DNA from 2 places in the Faecalimonas umbilicata genome. Region 2 is predicted to be linked to the other one. Evidence: a T-box and tRNA genes for the amino acid it is inferred to sense, from the RefSeq annotation. Region 2 holds a T-box; the other holds one or more tRNA genes.
What was found. The T-box of region 2 lies ahead of thrS (threonine--tRNA ligase). A T-box ahead of a tRNA ligase gene usually reads a tRNA of that ligase, here a tRNA-Thr.
Positions count from the first base shown of each region.

Region 1: it has a tRNA-Thr gene. The T-box ahead of thrS (threonine--tRNA ligase) is inferred to sense a tRNA for this amino acid. The anticodon was not compared.

Region 1 is NZ_AP031411.1:1,783,017-1,791,863, reverse strand. Features, by position in the region: gene ACGG81_RS08515 (ribonuclease HII) at 1-122, shown strand, start outside; gene ACGG81_RS08510 (YraN family protein) at 140-481, shown strand; gene pgeF (peptidoglycan editing factor PgeF) at 540-1,415, shown strand; gene ACGG81_RS08500 (mechanosensitive ion channel family protein) at 1,463-2,335, shown strand; tRNA gene ACGG81_RS08495 (tRNA-Thr) at 2,505-2,577, shown strand; gene ACGG81_RS08490 (MATE family efflux transporter) at 2,655-4,049, shown strand; gene ACGG81_RS08485 (ABC transporter permease) at 4,152-4,961, opposite strand; gene ACGG81_RS08480 (ABC transporter ATP-binding protein) at 4,948-5,715, opposite strand; gene ACGG81_RS08475 (epoxyqueuosine reductase QueH) at 5,895-6,584, shown strand; gene argH (argininosuccinate lyase) at 6,695-8,095, shown strand; gene asd (aspartate-semialdehyde dehydrogenase) at 8,131-8,847, shown strand, end outside.
Region 2 is NZ_AP031411.1:1,272,274-1,281,120, forward strand. Features, by position in the region: gene ACGG81_RS06080 (hypothetical protein) at 1-101, shown strand, start outside; gene ACGG81_RS06085 (hypothetical protein) at 114-335, opposite strand; gene ACGG81_RS06090 (SEC-C metal-binding domain-containing protein) at 553-1,053, shown strand; gene ACGG81_RS06095 (YdcF family protein) at 1,078-1,803, shown strand; T-box leader at 1,805-2,007, shown strand; gene thrS (threonine--tRNA ligase) at 2,114-4,045, shown strand; gene ACGG81_RS06105 (DUF1540 domain-containing protein) at 4,154-4,474, shown strand; gene ACGG81_RS06110 (AI-2E family transporter) at 4,610-6,001, shown strand; gene metA (homoserine O-succinyltransferase) at 6,004-6,924, shown strand; gene bcp (thioredoxin-dependent thiol peroxidase) at 6,957-7,415, shown strand; gene ACGG81_RS06125 (M42 family metallopeptidase) at 7,520-8,599, opposite strand; gene ACGG81_RS06130 (ROK family protein) at 8,620-8,847, opposite strand, start outside.

The DNA of each region.
Region 1 (8,847 bases), 510 kb from region 2:
TACTTCCTGGATATGGATTTGCATCGAACAAAGGGTATGGCTCGTCAGAGCATATCGCAGCATTGAAAAAATATGGACCGACACCGATCCATCGTCGTAGTTTTATCCACAATTTCATCTAAAGAGAGGAAAGCATTTTATGGGGAATCAGCGACAGATCGGAAGGGAGTATGAGAAAATGGCAGCAGAGTATCTGGAAGCATGTGGCTTTCAGATACTTTCCTGTAATTATCGGTGCAGATACGGGGAGATTGACCTAATTGCGAAAGACGGAGAGATGCTTGTATTCTGTGAGGTTAAGTATCGCTCGGATACGAGAAAAGGAGAACCGGCAGAGGCAGTCGGAGTCAAGAAGCAGCAAACAATCTACAAATGTGCGGCAGCATACTTGCAGGAGTATGGGATAGCAGAAATGCCCTGTCGCTTCGATGTGATTAGTATTTTAGGACGGGAGATCTGCCTGATCCGGGATGCATTTTGAGAACCAGGATAAATATGGTGCACAGATGTTTGACGAAAAATAAAGGGAGGAGAGAGCATTGGAGAATCGTTGGAAGAAAACAGACGAAAGAAATGTATTGGAAGTAAAAGAAAAAGCGGGCGTAACCTATCTGTCCTACCCGCTTTTAGAACATACGAAGTGTGTGAGACACGCATTTTCTACAAGACTTGGAGGAGTCAGTGAGGGAATCTATGCCTCGATGAACTTAAGTTTTTCCCGGGGAGATGATCCGGAAGCAGTGCGGGAGAATTTTTACCGGATGGCAGAAGTGCTTGAGATTTCGCCAGAGCAGTATGTCTTTTCTGCGCAGACACATACAACGAATGTTCGGAAAGTAACAAAAGACGATGCAGGAAAAGGATTTTTATTTCCGCAGGCATGTATTACGGGATGCGCGGGAGGGCTTAAGGATGTGGATGGGCTTGTGACAAATGAGCCCGGACTTTGCCTTGCTACTTTTTATGCAGACTGTGTGCCGCTTTTTTTCGTGGATCCGGTAAAAAAAGCGATTGGGCTCAGCCATTCTGGATGGAGGGGCACGGTTGGAAAGATCGGAAAAGTGACGGTGGAGAAAATGACAGAACTGTATGGAACAGATCCAAAGGATGTTGTCGCGGCAGTCGGACCGTCGATTTGTCAGGATTGCTATGAGGTCAGCAAAGATGTTGTTGAGCAGTTTCGGGAAAACTATGATGAGAAATACTGGGAAAAATTATTTTATGAAAAAGAAAACGGCAAATACCAGTTAAATCTCTGGGAGGCAAATCGCATTGTGCTGCAGGAGGCAGGAATCCCGAAGGAGCAGATTGCAGTGACAAATATCTGTACTTGCTGCAACAGTGAACTCCTGTTTTCGCATCGGGCATCACAGGGGAAGAGAGGAAACCTTGGGGCATTTCTTATGTTAGAATAAACAGTGGAAGATAAACTAAATTTACAGCGCGAAAGAGGAGGTCATCTATGGATATGGAAACAGCAGCAGAAAATGTAGAAGAAGCAGCAAAAGATGTAAACCGGTTGGTCGAATATGTCAATTCTCAGATTCCGAACATCATTAATTTTGGTCTGAAAGTAGTGTTGTCATTGATCTGCTTTTTTATCGGAAGAAAGCTGATCCGGTGGGTACAGAAATTAGTCAGAGCATCTTTAAATCGGGCAAACGTAGATAAAGGGGTAGAGCAGTTTGTAGATTCAATGTTAAAAGTGGTGCTTTATTGTATTCTGATCTTTAGTCTTGTGGCAAATTTCGGAGTAGATACGACATCGATCGCAGCGCTCTTTGCTTCCGGAGGTGTTGCTATCGGTCTGGCGCTCCAAGGAAGTCTTTCAAACTTTGCGGGAGGAGTTTTGATCCTTCTTTTGAAACCGTTTGTAGTGGGAGATTATATTATTGAAAGTGGAACTGGAAATGAAGGAACGGTAAAGGAAATTCAAATTTTCTATACAAAGTTATCAACGGTTGACAATCGGATGATCGTTATTCCAAACGGTGCGCTGTCTAATAATAGTCTGACAAATGTGACAGCAAAAGAGAAGAGGCGCTTGGAGATTAAAGTAGGGATTTCCTACGAGTCAGATTTGCGGAAGGCAAAGGAAGTGATCGAATCTCTTCTTCTTGAAGATGAGAGTATTTTAAAAGATGAAGAAATCATAGTGTATGTTGATGAACTGGCAGAAAGTTCTGTTGTGATCGGGTCAAAGTCCTGGGTGAAAACCGATGATTATTGGCCGACCAGATGGAGATTGTTGGAGGAAATCAAACTGACGATGGATGAACAGGGGATCAACATTCCTTATCCGCAAATGGATGTTCATATTCAAAAAGAAAGCTAATAGAAAAGCAGTATAAGAAAGGCGGCAAAAAGTTCCCAATCTCTTCCACTTTTTGCCGTTTTTTAATAAAAAAACTTGACTTTTCAGAAAATTTTTATTATACTATAGTTCGTAGCAACTTGCAGAGAAAAGTAAGTTTGCAGAAAATAAATATAATATATCATATCGTGCTGAAATAGCTCAGTCGGTAGAGCACTTCACTCGTAATGAAGGGGTCGTCGGTTCAAGTCCGATTTTCAGCTGAATGGCAGGCAGATATAGGTGAGAGTCTATATCTGCTTTTTTATTACAGAACAAAACGAAAGAGGGAGTGAGGGAAATGAAACAAATGTGGAAAAAATTGTTTACACCGACAGACATGACAGAAGGAACACCATGGAAAAAGATTGTCCTGTTTACGATTCCGATGTTGATCGGAAATATTGCGCAGCAATTATACAATACGGTGGATAGTATTATTGTGGGACGCTATGTCGGAGATAATGCTCTGGCAGCCGTGGGAAGTGCCAGCCCGATTTTGAACTTGCTGATCGTACTGTTTATTGGAATTTCAGTTGGGGTGAGTATTATGGTTGCCCAGTATTTTGGGGCGAAAGAAAGGGAAGAATTATCATCTACAATCGGAGGATGTGTGACGCTGACAGCGATTGTTGCAATAGCTCTGATGATTGTTTCTCCATTTGTCGTGCGACCGATGTTGGAAATGCTCCACACACCGGCAAGCATTATCGACTGGTGTACTTCCTATCTGATCATTATGATGGTCGGGATTGCAGGCATGGCTTATTATAATATATTAAGTGGTGTGCTGAGGGGTCTTGGAGATTCTGTGTCGGCACTCGTTTATCTGCTTGTTGCAACGGTATTGAATATTGGTCTGGATCTTTTATTTGTTGCAGTGTTTGATATGGGAGTAGCGGGGGTTGCCCTCGCGACAGTGATCGCTCAGTTTGTCTCTGCGGTGCTTTGTTTATGGAAATTAATGCATATGAAGGAAATTTTTGAGTTTAGAAAACATCACTTAAAAATGAGCAGAGAACATACGGCACAGATTATCCGCCTGGGACTTCCTTCTGGATTGACACAGGCAATTTTTTCAATGGCAATGATTATTGTGCAGTCATTGACAAATAGTTTCGGGGAGATGTTCATTGCAGCAAATGTAATCATTATGCGCGTTGATGGGTTTGCGATGATGCCAAACTTTTCTTTTGGAACAGCGATGACGACTTATGCCGGACAGAATGCAGGAGCAAAACAATATGATAGAATCAACCGGGGAGCAAAGCAGGGAACTCTGATTGCAATGGGAGTATCGGCGACTATTACCGGGCTGATTTTGATCTTTGGGAAATATCTGATGGGAATTTTTACAGAGACTGAGGAGCTTGTTGATCTCAGCATGCGGATGATGCGTATTCTTGCGGTTGGATATATTGCGATGGGGGCAACTCAGTGCTTGTCCGGAGTGATGCGTGGGGCAGGTGATACGATGACGCCGATGTGGATCTCGCTTGTGACGACAGTGCTGATCCGTGTACCGGTTGCCTATGGAATTTCCTGGATCACAAGAACACCAGAATTGCCAAATGGACGGTCTGAGTGCGTTTTCATTTCGTTGCTTTGCTCTTGGGTGCTGGGTGCGTTGATTACATTTTACTTTTACAAACGTGGAAAATGGAAGAAAAAAGCATTGGGAAGTATGGAGAAATAACAAAAATATCCAATGATGTTTGAAAAAAAGAGGGAACTTTCTCGAAAGGTGAGAGGTTCCCTCTTTTTCGTATTGAAAAGGGGCTCTTTGCAATAGTAGTGATCAAGAGTGGCGTTTTCCGAGGTATAGCTTTTCAAGCAGGTTGATGCAGGCATATAGGAACATTGCGAGAATGCAAAGGAGGACGATAGCCATCAGGAGCCAGTCGAGCTTAAAGACCTGGCTGGAGTAAATGATCAAGTAACCAAGCCCGTTTCGTGCTGCAAGGAATTCTCCGATGATCACTCCGACGAGGCATAGGCCGATGTTGACCTTCATATTGCTGATGATTGCCGGAATGGAGTGAGGGATTACAACTTTTGTGAGAGCGTGGAATCTAGTACCGTGCAGCGTATAGATGAGTTTGATTTTCTCTTGATCGACAGTATGAAAGCTTGTATATAGGCTTAAAATACTTCCAAAGATTGCAACAGACATTCCAGAGACAATGATCGTTGTTTGAGTGGCGCCGAGCCATACGATCAGAAGGGGTGCCAGTGCAGATTTTGGAAGGCTGTTCAGCACGACAAGGTAAGGTTCCATAATCTCGGAAAGCTTCGGGCTGAACCAGAGAAGAACGGCACAGAGCAGAGCAATGAAGATAACAAGAAGGAAGCTTACGATTGTCTCATATACGGTGACACCAACGTGGAGGAAGATGCTTCGATCGCACACCATATTCCAGAAGCAGCGGACAATTTTTGAAGGACTGCTGAAGATAAACGAGTCGATCAGTCCGGTTGCAGAGGAAATCTCCCAGAGGATAAAAAAGACAAGCAAGATCAGAACCCGGAAGACAGAGACGATGGTCCGGTGCTTCTGTCTGCCTTTTAAAAATTCCTGTTGTTTTACGGACATCTCATTCACTTCCATTTAGTTCCCTCCAGACAAGATTGAAATATGTTTTAAATTCCGGTGTATTTCTGCGAAGAAGAGGAGTATCTTCCTGCATATCAAAGTGAAGCGGGATCGTCTGTTGAATAGAGGCGGGACGGGCAGAAAGGACGATGACGCGATCTCCAAGGCTGACTGCTTCTGATAAGTCGTGAGTGACAAGAATCGCTGTCTTTTTTTCTTTTCGGATAATTTGTCCGATATCATCTCCAACCGTCAGACGAGTCTGATAATCCAGAGCAGAGAATGGTTCGTCGAGAAGGAGAAGGTCTGGATCAAGGACCAGTGTGCGGATAAGGGCAGCGCGCTGCCGCATACCTCCGGAGAGCTCAGAAGGTTTTGCTTTGGCAAAGTTTTGCAATCCATAAGTGGCTAGCAGTTCGTTTGCTTTCTCTTTTGTCTGGCTGTTCAATTTGTGCTGGATCTCCAGGCCAAGGATGATATTCCGATAGATGGAGCGCCACTCAAACAGGTGATCTTTCTGAAGCATATACCCAATGTTGGCATTGCGCAGCTCTACGGATTTTCCATGGATCAGAATCTGCCCCTCCTCCGGTTGGAGCAGCCCTGCAATCAGTGATAAGAGTGTGGATTTTCCGCAGCCAGATGGACCGACGATAGCAATAAATTCTCCCTTTTTTACCGAAAAGGAGATGTGGCTTAAAGCAGGTGTCTCGCCATCCAGCGTGTGGTAGGCATAACTGACATTTTGAAATTCTAATATAGTTTCCATAAAAGCCTCCAGTCTGTTTCTATCCAATTTATGCAAAAGAAAGAAAATGGTGCGGCGATAGAGCAATCAGAAAAACGCGGATTGTTTTTTTTGATCAGTTGTGTATAATATCAGCAGGAGAAATAAAAGAAAAAGGGCAAAGGGTGAAGAAAATGAAAGAAAGAACAGATGGTGGGAGGATGAATCAAAAGGAAGAAAACCGGAAGATATCGGGACAGCCAAAGAGAAATTATCAGAAAGAGTTGGAGAACTTGTTAAAACAGTTTGAAAAAGATGGCAGAGTCCCATCTTTGTTACTTCATAGCTGTTGTGCACCTTGCAGTAGTTATGTGCTGGAGTATTTGTCTCAGTATTTTCATATTACAGTGTTCTATTACAATCCGAATATTTATCCGGATACCGAATATGACAAGCGGGTACAGGAACAAAAGGAACTGATTGAGAAACTCCCGGCGAAATATCCAATCTCTTTTCTGGCGGGAGAATATGATAAACAGCTGTTTTATGATGCGGTAAAAGGGATGGAGAGAGAAAAAGAAGGCGGCAGGCGATGTTTTCGCTGCTATGAACTGAGACTTTTGGAGGCGGCAAGGGAAGCGAAAAAGGGCAATTTTGATTATTTTACAACGACACTTAGTATCAGCCCGATGAAAAATGCTGCAAAGTTAAATGAAATTGGAGAGCGGATCGGGGAAGAGATAGGGGTTCCTTATCTTCTGTCTGATTTTAAGAAGAAGAATGGATACCGTCGCTCGGTGGAATTATCGGGATTGTATGGACTTTACCGGCAGGATTACTGTGGCTGTATCTTCTCAAAACAAGAGCGAGAAGCTCAGAAGAAAGAAATGCTAAAAAGTGAAAATATGTAAAAAATCCTAAAAGAGAAAGAAAAAATATGTAAAAAGAGAAGATAATATTGGAAAATTATACAAAAATATGATAGACTATGAAAAATAAGCAACAGAAAAGAGGAACAAATATGGCACAATTGTGGGGAGGACGTTTTACAAAAGAAACAGATCAGATGGTATATCAGTTCAATGCATCGATTTCTTTTGACAAAAGGTTTTATGCACAGGATATTAGAGGCAGCATCGCGCATGTGATGATGTTGGCAAAGCAAGGGATTCTGACAGAAGAAGAACAACGGAAAATGATTTCCGGTCTGGAAGGAATTTTAAGGGATATAGAAGACGGTTCTCTTGCGATTTCAGAGAAATATGAAGATATTCATAGTTTTGTGGAGGCGACTTTGATCGAGCGGATCGGAGAACCTGGCAAGAAATTACATACTGGAAGAAGCAGAAATGATCAGGTTGCCCTCGATATGAAGCTTTATATCAGAGATGAAGTGTATGCGACGGATCATCTTTTGAAGGAGTTGTTAGAGGTACTGCTTGGAATCATGGAAGAACATATCGATACGTTCATGCCGGGATTTACTCATCTGCAGAAAGCACAGCCAATCACATTGGCACACCATATGGGTGCTTATTTTGAAATGTTTAAGCGAGATCGAGCCCGCATGAAGGATGTTTACCGGAGAATGAATTACTGTCCGCTTGGCTCTGGAGCTCTGGCTGGTACCACATATCCGTTGGATAGAGAGTATACAGCGGAACTGTTAGGGTTTGCAGGTGCCACATGGAACAGTATGGATTCTGTGGCAGACAGAGATTATCTGATTGAATTTTTAGCCGCACTGTCTACGGTTATGATGCATTTAAGCCGCTTTTCAGAGGAGGTTATTATCTGGAACAGCAATGAGTACCAGTTTGTTGAAATTGATGATGCATACAGTACCGGAAGCAGCATTATGCCGCAGAAGAAGAATCCGGATATTGCAGAACTTGTTCGTGGAAAGACAGGACGTGTTTACGGAGCGTTGATGTCACTTCTTGTGACAATGAAAGGATTGCCGCTTGCTTATAATAAGGACATGCAGGAAGACAAAGAGCTTGCTTTTGATGCGATCGATACGGCAAAGGGATGTTTGATGTTGTTTACAGATATGCTCCGCACGATGAGATTTCAGAAGGAACAGATGGAAAGAAGCGCGAAAAACGGATTTACTAATGCGACAGATGCAGCAGATTATCTTGTAGGCCATGGCGTAGCATTTCGGGATGCACATGGGATTGTCGGACAGCTTGTGTTAAGCTGCATTGAGAAGGGAATTTCATTGGAAGAGATGAGTTTGGAAGAATATCAGAGGATTTCCCCGGTATTTCAAGAAGATATTTATGATGCGATCAGCCTGAAGACTTGTGTGGAGAAGCGCAAGACATTTGGTGCACCGGGGCGGGAAGCGATGGAGCAGGTGATTTCTCTGCAGAAACGATATTTGTCCCAGTCGGATACGTTTTCCGCACAGGATTGATAAATATAATGGTTTAGTAAAGAGAGGAAAGAAAGATGGAGAGAAAATTAAGAGTAGGAATTCTTGGAGCAACGGGGATGGTAGGACAGAGATTTATTTCTCTTTTGGAAAATCATCCATGGTTTGAAGTAGTGACAGTGGCAGCCAGCCCAAGATCAGAAGGGAAAACGTATGAGGAGGCGGTTGGAGACCGCTGGAAGATGCAGACACCGATGCCGGAATCAGTGAAAAGTTTAGTAGTCATGAATGTCAATGAAGTAGAGAAAGTTGCAGCGGGTGTTGATTTTGTATTCAGCGCAGTGGATATGTCCAAGGAAGAAATCAAGGCAATCGAGGAAGCTTATGCAAAGACTGAGACACCGGTTGTATCAAATAACAGTGCACACCGCTGGACAAAAGATGTGCCGATGGTGATCCCGGAGATCAATCCGGAACACTTTGAGATCATTGAAGCGCAGAAAGCACGGCTTGGAACAGAGAGAGGATTTGTGGCAGTAAAGCCAAACTGTTCTATCCAGAGTTATGCACCGGTGCTGACTGCATGGAAAGAATTTGAGCCGACAGAGGTTGTGGCGACGACTTATCAGGCGATTTCAGGTGCAGGAAAGACATTTGCAGAGTGGTCGGAGATGGTGGAGAACATCATTCCATTTATCGGTGGAGAAGAAGAAAAAAGTGAGCAGGAACCGCTTAGAATCTGGGGACAGATCAAAGATGGTGAGATTGTAAAAGCAAGCAGTCCTGTTATTACA
Region 2 (8,847 bases):
AACGTCAGCAGATCAGGGAACAGGAAGAAAGAGGAAAGCACAATCCGCAAAGCGTGATAGAAAAAGGCTCTGCACTGATGCTGGCAGAGCTTTATATATAAGATAGTAGGTTTTTATTTTTCTTCTTGATCGTGGTCATCATCTTTTTTTGAAAGACGATGAAAGATCATTGCGGCATATAAAAATACAGGGAGTATGATTGTAGCTGCAATAGACGCCTTCAAGAGATCAAGAGACTGAGAACGATCAATGAAAGCGAAGAGCAGTGTGCTCGCATAGAGCGCACAGAGCAAGATCACACCTGCCAATGCAAAGATCCGTTTGAATTTTTTCATAGTAGGACACTCCGTTTCTAAACAAGATATTTGCTCTATTATATAGGAAAACACACGAAAAAGCAAATGAAGAAAAGAAATAAGCATAAGAAAGTATTTTCTGTGAATTTGACAAGTAAGAGGAAAAGCAGGCAAATATCGAAAAATGTTTGAAAAGAGAAAAGAAATAGTATATAATAGGACGTACGAAATCACATACAAAGGAGTATTGGTAGAAATGAGTTTATTAGAACAATGGAGAGCTACTGCGTATTCGCAGGAGATGGATAAGACACAGTTACAGAAGTTTTGGACGACATATTTTCAGATTGAGAGAGGAATCTATGAGCAGCTTCTCTCTAATCCAGATGAGGAAGTCAGAGGAACTGTAAAGGAACTTGCAGAGAAATATCAGGTAGAAGTATTTACTATGGTAGGATTCTTAGATGGAATCAATGAAAGTCTGAAAGTAGAAAACCCGATCGAGACAATGGAAGAAGATACGATCGTGAACTTAAACTTTGATAAAGAAAAATTATATAAGAACATGGTCGATGCAAAAGCAGACTGGTTATATGAACTTCCACAGTGGGACGAGATCTTCACAAAAGAGAAACAAAAGGAGCTTTACAGAGAGCAAAAAGCATCCGGTACTATTCGCAGAGAGAAGAAGATCGGAAGAAATGATCCATGTCCATGCGGAAGTGGTAAGAAGTATAAAAAGTGCTGTGGAAAATAACAGCTTGGGTAAAGAGGTGAGAAGATGCATACAGGATTTATCGTCATAGGAATTTTAGCGATTGTCTATTATCTTTTTATCTGCTATTATACAAGAAAATGGAATTCTACATTTGCTGCGTTCTGGATAGTGTTTGCGGTGTTCAATTTCCTATTGGCAGCAATTGTACATTTTAGCCCAAGATGGCTTCAGTACATATTGCTTACATTGAATTTTATCGCCTATTTTGTATTCTTTGCAGTACAGGTGATCATCTGCTCTGCAATGCTTACACTGCCGCCTAAGAAGCTGGACGTGATCATTGTGCTGGGCGCACAGGTGAGAGGAAAGAAGATTACCAATTCTTTGAAGAGACGGCTGGATAGAGGAGTAGCATATTTGAAAGAGAATCCGGAGACACGAGTGGTCGTATCTGGTGGTCAGGGGAAGGGAGAAGATGTGACAGAAGCGTTTGCGATGGCACAGTATCTTGTTTCACACGGTATTGCTGAGGAACAGATCTCTCTGGAGGAAAAGTCGAGAAATACTTATGAAAACCTGAAATACAGTGCGCTGCTTGTAGACAGTATGGACGACCGGATCGGAATTGTATCCAACAATTTTCATATTTATCGGTCGTTGTTGCTTGGGAGACAGATTGGCTATACAAGATTGTATGGAATTGCAGCAGGATGTAATCCAATTTTATTTTTAAACTATATGGTGAGAGAATTTTTCGCAGTGATGCGAATGTATCTTACAAAAGAATAGAGAGAATACGTAGATGAGACGAGTAGGATGTGGAAGATTACAGAGAGAGAAGTCTTGTGCTGGAAACTTCTTATTACAGAAGCATCTGAAAACTACCTCGGAGTGGCTGAAAACAGCCCGGTGATTCCGTTATCATCAAGAAAGTGGTTCTGGCAAAAGCCAGTTCAATCAGGGTGGAACCGCGAGTAAATACTCGTCCCTTGCAGTATCAAGATCTGTGCTGCAAGGGATTTTTCTGTTTGGCAGAAGAACGGAAAACACGATCAATAGGAGAAACAAAAACAATAAAAATAGAAAAGGAGAAAAAACAATGAAAATTACATTAAAAGATGGTTCTGTCAAAGAATACAGTGAAGCAAAGTCTGTATATGAGATTGCAGCAGATATCAGTGAAGGGCTTGCAAGAATGGCGACAGCAGGAGAAGTGGACGGGGAAGTGATCGATCTTCGCACAAAGATAGACCAGGATTGTGAACTGACAATTCATACATTCCAAAGTCAGGAGGGAGCACATGCGTTCCGCCACACAACATCTCATATTCTTGCACAGGCAGTAAAAAGACTGTTTCCGGATACAAAACTTGCAATCGGACCGGCAATTGATGACGGTTTCTACTATGATTTTGACAGAGAAGTTCCGTTTACAACAGAAGATCTGGAAACAATCGAAAAAGAGATGAAGAAAATTGTCAAAGAAGATCTGAAAATTGAGCAGTTTACACTTCCGAGGGAAGAGGCGATTGCATTGATGAAAGAAAAAGAAGAGCCGTATAAGGTGGAGCTGATTGAAGATCTGCCGGAAGATGCAGTGATTTCTTTCTACAAGCAGGGAGAATTTACAGATCTCTGTGCAGGACCACACTTACTCAGCACAAAATCTGTCAAGGCATTTAAGCTGACAAGTCTCGCTGGTGCTTATTGGAGAGGAAGCGAGAAAAATAAGATGCTCACAAGAATTTACGGAACATCTTTTACAAAAAAAGCAGATCTTGATGAGTATCTTGCGAAAATTGAGGAAGCAAAGAAGCGCGACCACAGAAAATTAGGAAAAGAACTGGGACTGTTTACAATCTTGGAGGAAGGACCGGGATTCCCTATTTTCCTTCCGAAGGGAATGATCTTAAAAAATACACTGATCGATTACTGGAGAGAAGTGCATACACGTGCAGGTTATGTAGAGATTTCTACACCGATTATGTTAAATAAACAACTTTGGGAGACATCTGGACATTGGGCACATTACAAAGAAAATATGTATACAACAGTGATCGATGAGGAAGATTTTGCAATCAAACCAATGAACTGTCCAGGAGGAATCCTTGTTTATAAGACAGAACCACACTCTTACAGAGATCTTCCACTCCGTATGGGAGAACTTGGAACAGTACACCGCCATGAAAAATCAGGTGCACTCCACGGTTTGATGAGAGTTAGAAGCTTCACACAGGATGATGCACATATATTCATGACAAGAGAGCAGATCAAAGATGAGATCAAAGGGGTTGCAAGACTGATTGATGAAGTATATAGTCTGTTCGGATTTAAATACCATGTAGAATTATCTACAAAACCAGAAGACAGCATGGGAAGCCAGGAAGACTGGGATATCGCAACAGATGCGCTTCGCTCTGCACTGGATGAGCTGCAGCTTCCATATGTGATCAATGAAGGAGATGGGGCATTCTACGGACCGAAGATTGATTTCCATCTGGAAGATACACTTGGAAGAACATGGCAGTGTGGAACAATCCAGTTAGACTTCCAGCTTCCGCTTCGTTTTGAGATGGAATATATTGCAGCAGATGGTGAGAAACACAGACCGATCATGGTACACCGTGTGGTATTTGGATCTATCGAACGTTTCATTGGTATTCTGATCGAGCATTTTGCTGGAGCATTCCCGACATGGCTTGCACCGGAACAGGTAAAAGTACTTCCGATCTCCGAAAAATATCATGAGTATGCAAATGAAGTTGCAGCAAAACTCAAAGAAGCAAAGATCCGTTGCTCTGTAGATGAACGTTCAGAAAAAATCGGATATAAGATCCGTGATGCGCGTCTGAATAAGATTCCGTACATGCTCGTTGTCGGAGCAAAAGAGCAAGAAGAAGGAGTGGTATCTGTCAGAAGCCGTTTCCTTGGAGATGAAGGACAGAGAAGCCTGGATACATTTATTGCGGAGATCACAGAGGAGATTAAGAACAGAACAATTCGGAAAGTAGAATTGGAAGAAGGAAAATAAATCTGCGAGAGGACACAAAGTCTGTAAAAAAATCAGAAAAGAAGTATAGGAATGTTTTTGGCGGAAACACTATGTTTGTGAACAGTAATCAAACAAGGAGGTAGCAACATGCCAGAATTAAAATGTACCGTACAGACTTGTGTACACAATCAGCAATTTTTATGTAATCTGGATAAGATTGAAGTAGGCGGAAACAAAGCAAAGCGCTCAGAGGAGACTTGCTGCGACAGCTTTCAGGAAAGAAAAGGAGACAGTTATTCCAATGTGACGGGGACTGCTTCTCCGACAAGCACGATCGACTGTAAGGCGACAGACTGTCAGTATAATGAATCCTGCAAATGTCATGCCGGAAAGATCAGTGTGGAAGGAAGCAATGCATGCCACTGTCAGGAGACAGAATGTGCTACGTTCTGTGCTGTCTGCGAATAGAGTGAAAAATCAGGAAGAAAAGGCATCGTCAGATACAAGAGATCTGGCGGTGCCTTTTCGTAGTGTGAGCGTATTGACGCGTGGTATGGCAGAGGGTATAATGATTTCATATGAAAAAAGGAAAGGAGCGGGAAAATGGAAGAACAGGAAAAAAAGCAGGATTCTCGGGAAGAGAGAACAGATAACAGTCCTTATCATAAGCAACCACGGCTGACAAAGAGAACCACTTCTAAATTGCAGCAACATTTAAACAGGGGGATGACAGCATTCCTCGTCGTTGCAGCCAGCATTGTGTTTTATTTTGCATTTTTAAGATTTGGTCATATTTCCGGCGTTCTTGGAAAAATCTTTCAGATTTTGAAACCAATCATCTATGGGTTTGTTTTGGCATATTTGTTGAATCCACTTATGAAGATGGTAGAAAATTTTATTGTGAAGCTGTTAAAGGGAAAGATAAAAAAAGAGGAGAGATTGAAAAAGTTTGCGAGAGGTGTGGGGATTTTTACCGCACTGCTTTTTGCCGGGGCATTGATTGTTGCGTTATGCAATATGATTTTGCCGGAGTTATATCGAAGTATTCGAAATATGGTTTACACTGTGCCGGAACAGCTCAATGAATGGATGGAACGGTTAAGTGAGATGGAATTTGACGATTCTACCCTTGCGCTGATCACAAAAAATGTGCTCACAGAAACAACCGCGTTTTTTGAAAACTGGATTCGGAGTGATCTCCTAAGACAGATTAATATATGGATTTCCGGTCTGACTGAAGGAGTCATCAGCGTTGTCAATGAACTGATGAATATCGTGATCGGAATCATTGTTTCTGTGTATGTATTGTTTAGCAAAGAAACATTTGCAGGGCAGTCACGGAAAGTAGTATATGCAGTGCTCAAACCAGAAAAGGCAAATCTGGTATTACATATTACGAGAAAATCAAATGAGATCTTCGGTGGATTTATCATTGGAAAGATCATTGATTCTGCAATTATCGGGGTGCTGTGTTTCATAGGATTAAGCATTCTTGATATGCCGTATACTCTTTTGGTCAGTGTGATCGTCGGTGTGACAAATGTGATTCCGTTTTTTGGACCGTACATTGGTGCGATTCCAAGTGCGATACTGCTTTTGTTGACAGATCCGATCAAAGGACTTTACTTTTTAGTGTTCATTATCTTCTTGCAGCAGTTGGATGGAAATATCATCGGGCCGAAGATTCTTGGAGATTCTACCGGACTGTCTGCGTTCTGGGTAGTCTTTTCGATTTTACTTGGAGGAGGACTGTTCGGATTTGCCGGTATGATTATGGGAGTGCCAACATTTGCAGTGATCTATTATCTGTTCCAAATGTTTATCAACCAGAATCTGGAGAAAAAGCATTTGCCGACAGACTCTGCTGTCTACGATGATACCAGCTATGTAGATGCAGAATCCGGAGAGTTTATCCATGGAAGCAACGATGAGCAGAATATCGGAGAAGCACAGGTGCGAGGAAAAGAAGATTGTGAAAAAGAGGAGGAAAAGTAAAGATGCCGATTCGGGTACAAAATGAACTTCCTGCCAAGGAAATATTGGAGCGGGAAAATATATTTGTTATGGATGAATATCGAGCGGTACATCAGGACATCCGTCCGATCCAAATTGGACTTTTGAATCTGATGCCGCTGAAGCAAGACACAGAACTTCAGATGCTTCGCTCTATGTCCAATACACCGCTTCAGGTTGATGTGACATTTGTCAACGTTTCCAGCCATGAATCAAAAAATACCGCCACCAGTCATCTAAATCAGTTCTATGTTCCGTTTGAAGAAATCAAGGAGAAAAAATTTGACGGCTTTATCATTACGGGAGCGCCGGTCGAACAGATTGAATTTGAGGAAGTGGATTACTGGGATGAACTAAAAGAGATTATGAAGTGGACGAAAACACATGTGACCTCCACGTTTCATATTTGTTGGGGAGCGCAGGCGGGACTTTATTATCATTATGGATTGGAGAAGGTGCAGCTGGAGCAAAAACTATTCGGGATTTTTGAACATCGCGTGAAAAATCGAAAAATTCCGCTTGTGAGAGGGTTCGATGATTATTTTATGGCTCCGCATTCCCGACATACGACTATCCCAAAAGATCAAATTGAATCGGATGAGCGTCTTACGATTTTGGCAGAGTCTGAGGAGGCGGGAGTTTTCCTTGTGATGGCAGAGGATGGCCGACAGATTTTTGTGATGGGACATCCCGAATATGATCGGATGACGCTCCACACAGAGTATATGAGAGATAAAGAAAAGGGACTTCCGATAGCGCTTCCTAAAAATTATTATCCGGAAGATGACTGTGAGAGAAGACCGGTGTTATCCTGGCGCTCACATGCCAATGATTTGTATACAAACTGGCTGAATTACTATGTGTACCAGATTACACCGTATGATCTGATGGGGACACCATTTTAATGCGGAATGAGAAAAAAGAAGGGAGAGATCTTATGTTAGAAACAGGTATTCAGGCACCAGAATTTACACTTCCAGATCAAAATGGAGAGACGCATAGTTTAAAAGATTATAGAGGGAAAAAGGTTATTTTGTATTTTTACCCAAGAGATAATACACCTGGCTGCACAAAACAGGCATGTGGCTATAGTGAACGATATCCGCAGTTTGAAGAAAAAGGCGCAGTTGTGCTTGGAATCAGCAAGGACAGCATTGCATCGCATAAGCGATTTGAAGAAAAACAAGGGTTAACATTTACGATTTTGTCAGATACCGAATTAGAAGTTATAAAAGCTTATGATGTGTGGAAAGAAAAAAAGAATTATGGAAAAGTATCCATGGGAGTGGTCAGAACAACGTATCTTATTGATGAAGAAGGCGTAATCATTCGGGCAAATGATAAGGTGAAAGCAGCAGAAGATCCGGAGAAAATGCTGGAAATTTTGCAAGAGTAGTTGCGTAAAGGGTCTATGCAATGCATGTCAAATAATATTATGAAAAAGAGAACTGGAAGGGAGAGTCTGAGGGGACTCCTTCTAAGTTCTCTTTTTGTTTTGGATTAAAAACTTTTGATTGTTTCTTCGTTGAGCCGTTTGACAATTTCCACGGCGAGTTTTACCGCATTTTCGTAATCTTCGAGTGTGCAGATTCCATGATGACTGTGGATATAACGGACAGGAATGCCAATCACGATGGTTGGGACACCGTGGCGGGAAGCATGGATGTATTTTCCATTTGTACCTCCGCCACTGCGGACAGATTCCTGCACTGGAATACCGAGTTCTTCCCCAAGATCCAGAGCAAACCGCTGGAAACGAGGATTTGTGATCATCGAACAATCAAAGTGGCGAAGCATTGGACCTTTTCGGAGTGCTGCCTGGATTAGATAGTCAGGAGAAAAGGTATCATCTGCCGGACATCCCTCAAATACAATGCACACGTCGGCATCGATGTTATCGACAGCAGCCATAGAGCCTCTTTCTCCCACCTCCTCTTGCACGGTCAGAGTTGCCTCTACATCTACATCCAGCATTTCCGTACTTAACTGGTTCAGTGTTTCAATCAGAGCGGCGCATCCAATCCGGCAGTCAAACGCTTTTCCTATAAATAAATCGTGCGTTTCATCATAGGTGCATGTCACGTCCGGGACAACCGGAGCAGCCATACGGATCTGAAAGTTTTCTTTCAAATCCTGCGCGCTTACAGCACCGACATCGATAGCGAGATCTGAAAGTATCCGCCCTTGATTTTTCTCTGCAGCGCTGACAAAATGAGGAGGTTTGCTTGTAATGATCCCGGGAATATACTCTCCTTTGGCAGTCTGCACGCGTACTTTATTTGATGGGAGACTGGAAATATCACTTCCTCCGATTGTGAGGAAATTCATAGTACCATTGGGTTTGATCGCCTGCACGATATACCCGACTTCATCGCTGTGTGCATCGATCCAGACCTTACAAGATTGCTTACGGTTATTTTTCAGGCTCATGTAAGTATTTCTTAAGGAGTCGATCGTTACATTGCAGTATGCCTCGGTCTCTTTTTGACCAAGTTCTGCAACTTCATCCTCAAAGCCGGATACGCCGTTTGCATTGCTAAGTGCCTGGATGAGACATATGTTTTCTTCTTTTGTTCTCATAGTGAACCCCTCTTTCTCTATTAAATATCAAAATGTTTATTCTTGATTAAAAATGCAAAAGAAGCAAGCGCGCAGGCGCCGATTGCTCCGCGATAATCATCGAATTGAGTGATTTCAATTTCTATATTCCGTTTGGTCGGGATAAAATTTAATTGTTCCTGAATCAGAGCGGTCAGCTGATTTTGGAAGGAATCGTGCCGGAACAGCCTGCTGTTTAAGTATATTTTATCGATGTCTTGAATGATCAG